Bacillus pumilus: one gene and its partner. The protein of the gene in region 1 interacts with the protein of each later gene in a pairwise test. Links are inferred from orthologs where the notes say so. Each region holds a gene or a part of one and is shown on either strand. Other genes may lie near its edges.

The links.
Region 2: the proteins of CKW02_RS17410 (region 1) and topA interact in binary tests that used the Escherichia coli proteins (3 or more experiments, as listed by UniProt). The link is inferred for Bacillus pumilus from one-to-one orthologs.

The regions. Positions count from the first base shown.
Region 1 is NZ_LT906438.1:3,318,343-3,321,151, reverse strand. It holds CKW02_RS17410 (YigZ family protein), read right to left. Parts: upstream 1,835-2,809; coding sequence 1,166-1,834; downstream 1-1,165. Other genes in the region: CKW02_RS17405 (two-component sensor histidine kinase DegS), read left to right, coding at 2,056-2,809; CKW02_RS17415 (LCP family protein), read right to left, coding at 105-1,181; CKW02_RS17420 (glycosyltransferase family 4 protein), read left to right, coding at 1-69.
Region 2 is NZ_LT906438.1:1,568,512-1,571,511, reverse strand. It holds topA (type I DNA topoisomerase), read right to left. Parts: upstream 2,539-3,000; coding sequence 463-2,538; downstream 1-462. Other genes in the region: dprA (DNA-processing protein DprA), read right to left, coding at 2,732-3,000; trmFO (FADH(2)-oxidizing methylenetetrahydrofolate--tRNA-(uracil(54)-C(5))-methyltransferase TrmFO), read right to left, coding at 1-392. UniProt on the Escherichia coli protein: Releases the supercoiling and torsional tension of DNA, which is introduced during the DNA replication and transcription, by transiently cleaving and rejoining one strand of the DNA duplex.

The DNA of each region.
Region 1 (2,809 bases):
ACGGGTTTGGTCAACGAAGAGTTCAAACCATTTACGAAATTCTATAAACGAATGGTGAAAAGACAATAATAAAACAGCCCGTTCCTAGGAACTGGGCTGTTTTATTATTGTCCTGATGTGCTGGAAGGATTAGTTGTATCACTTGATCCTGTTTCACCAGAGGATGGATTTGTTTCAGTCGAAGGTTCAGTAGGAAGCTTTAAATGCGTCCGTAATGCATTTTGTACGTTAGCTAGATTGGTTTGATCTGGCTCAAAGTAATACGTTCGATTTGGCCCTAAATAAAGATCCGACCCTTTAATAGAAAGTGTTTCTGTGTCGTCTCCCTTAAACCCGCTGTAGATTTGCTGAAGCGCTAGACCTTCTGTGATACGGAAGTTGGTCGTAATATGATCACTGACTTCTTTAGCGATATTATCCACGTTCGCGATGTTATTTGCCTTCGACATTTGATCAATCATTGCACGTAAAATTTGTTTCTGACGATCATTACGTCCGAAATCACCGCGTGGATCTTGTTTTCTCATCCGCGCGTAAGCAAGTGCTTCTTCCCCGTTTAAATGCATATTGCCTTTTTTGAAATAAATCTTTTTCGATTTTTTCACATCACTTTTTTCATTGAAGTCAAATGGAACATCGATATCAATTCCACCGACTTCATCAATGACATCCTTGAATCCGTCAAAATCAACGGTCGCATATTTATCAATCGGAATATTCAAGAATTGTTCGACAGTTTCAATCGTTTCGTCTTTACCGCCTTTAGCATATGCTGCATTGATCTTTTCTTTACTTCCTGTCGTGTCACTTGCAAGCTGTACGCGTGTGTCACGGGGGATACTAACCATTTTCATCGTTTTGTCTTGAGGGTTAATTGTTGCGACAATAAGTGAATCTGAACGGCCATGATCACCATCTGTGGCATAATCCTCAATTCCGACAAAAAGTACAGAGAAGGGTTTCTTTTTAATATCAATGACCGCATCACGAAGCTTCGATTTCTCTCCGCGGTTTAGTTCGTCATATGTTTTGTCAGCGGCTTGAAGTGTATTGACTATTTTATAGACTGCAAATCCGCCCATGCAGATGATAAGAAGCAAAAATAAAACCAGGATACGTTTGAAAATTTTCTTCTTCTTACTCTTTTTCTTTCGTACACGCACTTTTACTCGTTGTGCCATTCATCTGTCTCCTTTATCGGACCAATGTCCTTTTCTAAATAAATCAGTTCGCCTTCTTTTGTAACACTCTTTCCATTTGTCAGCTCAGTCATCCATTCAATGAACTGCTCTGTTTGTGTTTCTTCTACATACGTCTCAAAAATAACATCTTCTGCATAATGAATTTCTTTTAGCTGAAAAGATGAGGCTCTAAGCTCATTCTCTACCTTTCCAAGCCATGTATAATCTATTGTTGTGTGCATCGTACGCATTAAACAGCGCTCTACCATCCCAACATGGTTGATGGCTTCTGATACAGATTTTCCGTAGGCACGAATCAAACCACCGGCGCCTAGCTTAATACCGCCGAAATAACGAGTGACTACTACGACTGTATCTTTCAGCTTCCGTTTTTTTAACACTTCAAGCATTGGCACACCTGCTGTACCACTTGGTTCACCATCATCATTCGCTTTTTGAATCAGGTCATGTTCTCCAATGAGATAGGCAGAACAATTATGTGTGGCATTCCAATGTTGTTTTTTAATGGATTGTATAAATGCTTGTGCTTCTTCTTCTGAGACAGCACGCTGTATATGACAAATAAAACGTGATTTTTCAATGACGATCTCATGCTCGCCACGACTTTTTACTGTAAGATAGCGATGCAGCAAAAGACATACCCTCCTGAAAAGCAAATTGTAAGACTAGAGAAAATTTGCATTGATTTTAGAATTTTACAGCGTATTTTGTTATGATGATAGGGGTAGAAAAAGGGTCGTCATAAAAACTTCATGATTTATACGCATTCTTTCATTATAATTCGACATAAAATGCAGATCAATGACATTTATAATAAAAAAAGATGACATCACTGTTACGGGAGGGAAAAGCCATGACAACACCTAAAATGGATCCGAAATTATTGGATTCAATCATCATGAAAATGCTAAGTACAGTTGATGGCAGCAAGGACGAAGTATTTAGGATAGGCGAACAGTCCCGTCAACAATATGAAAGCCTTGTAGAAGAGCTGAAGCAAATCAAGCAACAAGTAAACGAAGTAATTGATTTTGGGGATAAACTAGAAGTCCATACGAGACATGCTAGAAATCGCTTATCTGAGGTCAGCAGAAACTTCAACAAATTTAGCGAAGAAGAAATACGGGAGGCCTACGAAAAAGCACATAATCTGCAAGTGGAACTCACTATGATCCAGCAGCGCGAAAAGCAGCTGAGAGAAAGAAGAGACGATCTGGAAAGACGATTGTTAAGCCTACAAGACGTCATTGAACGCTCTGAAACGCTTGTGAGTCAGATCACAGTTGTTCTCAACTATCTCAATCAGGACTTACGTCAAGTTGGCGTGTTACTTGAAGATGCTCAAGCAAAACAAGATTTTGGACTTAGAATTATTGAAGCCCAAGAAGAAGAACGCAAAAGGGTATCCCGTGAAATTCACGACGGTCCGGCCCAAATGCTGGCAAACGTAATGATGCGTTCCGAATTAATTGAACGTATTTTCAGAGACCGTGGGACAGAAGAAGGCTTTAAAGAAATTAGAAGTCTCAGACAGAATGTGCGAAATGCTCTGTACGAAGTGAGAAGAATCATTTATGATTTAAGACCAATGGCTTTAGATGATTTGG
Region 2 (3,000 bases), 1.7 Mb from region 1 along the record:
ATTGTTGGACCTTCTGGAATGCTTTGCACTTCTTCTTGAAAAACTGTCACATTCGGGTGATTTTTTACGCGATCAGTAACGTTTGCTGCAAATTCATGACGATCTACTGCAAGCGCTCCGCCAGCAGGAACTGAGCTTTCATCTGCAGCTGCGATAATCGCTGAATCTAAATGACGCATTTCTTCCTTTAATACACCGACCGCATTTGTCAAAGCGTTGGCACGCAGTGAATTGCTGCATACAAGCTCTGCAAATTTATCTGTGTGGTGAGCTGGCGTTTGTTTAACAGGTCTCATTTCATACAAGTTGACTTTAATTCCGCGTTTAGCAATTTGCCATGCCGCTTCACTTCCAGCTAAACCTGCTCCGATCACATTTACAAATTGACTCATTGTACAACTCTCCTATTTCGTAAGTTCTGTTTGATGACATAAAAAAGCAGGTGAACAAGGCTGCTCACCGCTATTTTTGTTGTTCCTCTTTATAATCACAGTTCACACATTGAACTTGCATGCCTTTTTTCAGCTTTTTCTCTACAAGCATATTTTCGCATTTTGGACACTTTCTTTCAATCGGTTTGTCCCAAGAGACGAATTCACACTCTGGAAAACGATCACAGCCATAAAAAATGCGGCGCTTCTTAGATTTTCGTTCAACAATGTTTCCTTCATGACATGTCGGGCATTTCACACCAATATCTTTCACAATTGGTTTTGTGTTACGGCAGTCAGGAAAGTTAGAGCAAGCCATGAACTTACCGTATCGACCCATTTTGTATACCATCGGATGTCCACACTCTTCACAGTCAACTCCGGCGTATTCAGGCTCAATCTCAACTTCTTGCATTTCTGCTTCCGCTTTTTCGACCCGTTTTGCAAAGTCTTGATAGAAGCTGTCGATAATACGAACCCATTCGATCGTACCTTCTTCAACGCTATCAAGTTCTTTTTCCATTTTCGCTGTGAATTCCACGTTAATGATTTCAGGGAAGAATTCAATGATTAAGTTGAGAACAATTTCCCCAAGCTCTGTTGGGATAAACCGTTTATTATCAAGTGCGACATAGCCGCGCTTTTGAATCGTATCTAATGTTGGTGCATACGTAGACGGACGGCCTATACCTAGCTCTTCAAGCGTTTTGACAAGTCTTGCCTCAGTGTAGCGCGGAGGCGGCTGCGTGAAGTGCTGTTCAGGTTCGATATCTTTTGAAAGAACCGTATCACCTTCTTTAAGATCAGGCAGCATTTTGTCCTTTTCTTCTAGCTGGTCGTCTTTCCCTTCTACATATACCTTCATGAATCCAGGGAATTTCACTTTGCTTCCGTTAGCACGGAATGTAAGCCCGTTATTATCAAGGTCCACACTCATTGTATCAAGAACAGCCGGCGCCATTTGGCTTGCGACGAATCGTTCCCAAATCAATTTATACAGACGAAGTTGATCTCGGCTTAAAACATGTTTGACATCTGCTGGTTTTCTTAGCGTAGATGTCGGTCTGATGGCTTCGTGAGCATCTTGTGCATTTTCATTCTTTTTAGCGGTTCGTTTTGTTGTATTTAAGAAATTCTTACCGTACGTCTGATCAATGAAAGCAGATACTTCTTCAATCGCCGTATTGGAAATACGTGTTGAGTCCGTTCTCATGTATGTAATGAGTCCGACTGTACCTTCTTTACCAAGATCAATTCCTTCATATAATTGCTGTGCAATCATCATCGTCTTTTTCGCACGGAAGTTTAATTTTCTCGCAGCTTCCTGCTGTAAAGTAGATGTTGTAAACGGAACAGCTGGGTTGCGTTTACGCTCTTTTTTCGTCACTTTCTCTACAGAGAATTTGCTCCCTTTTAGTTTCGAAAGGATTTCTTTTACATCTTCTTTTGTTTTCAGTGGATGCTTTTTGCCATTGACGCCAAAGAAGCTCGCTTCGAAGCTTTCTTTTCCTTTTAGGAATGTACCGTCAATTGTCCAGTATTCTTCTGGTTTAAATTCATTAATTTCATTCTCGCGATCAATAATCAGGCGGAGTGCAACTGATTGAACACGACCAGCACTTAAGCCCTTTTTCACTTTCTTCCATAAAATCGGACTAATTTTATACCCAACGAGACGATCTAAGATCCGTCTTGCCTGCTGTGCATCAACTAAATCCATATTGATCATGCGTGGATGCTTAAAGGAATCTTTAATAGCATCTTTTGTAATCTCGTTAAAGACAACGCGGCAGTCAGAAGAGAGGTCAAGGTCAAGACTATGCGCTAAATGCCAAGCAATCGCTTCTCCCTCTCTATCGGGGTCAGCTGCGAGATAGACTTTCTTTACTTTTTTCGCAGCTGTTTTTAATTCTTTTAATACGGGGCCTTTCCCGCGAATTGTAATATACCTCGGTTCGAAGTCATGCTCAGTGTCAACACCAAGCTGACTTTTCGGTAAATCTCTTATGTGCCCCATTGAAGCCTTTACTTTATACTTTTTACCTAAATAACGCTCAATCGTTTTCGCCTTGGCTGGCGACTCAACGATGACTAAATAATCAGCCATACTCAAAATCCCCCTTAAGAGGTGTTCTCTCTTTATACATTTCACAATTCATATTTATGTTAATTGCACCTATCTAACAGGCAATCATGAAAAATTCTTTATGATGAACATCATTATAAACACGAAAAACAAAGTGTAAACTTAAATCCTCACTATTATTAAATATTCCTATGTCTTTTGTCAAACGATATTTTTATGAGAGTTCAGTATATTGAACGCTGCGGAAGGAGAATTCCTCTAAAATATCCTTCGTTGAATGAACAAGCTTTGCTCCCTGCTGTATAAGTCTGGCTGGACCTGTGGAATTAGGATCAAAGATTGATCCTGCAACCGCAAATACCTCTTTGCCTTGCTCAAGTGCTTGATACGCGGTAATGAGTGAACCGCTCTTTTCTTTGCACTGAATCACGATGGTTCCACTTGTGAGCGCACTAATTAAACGATTCCTCATGGGGAAATGCC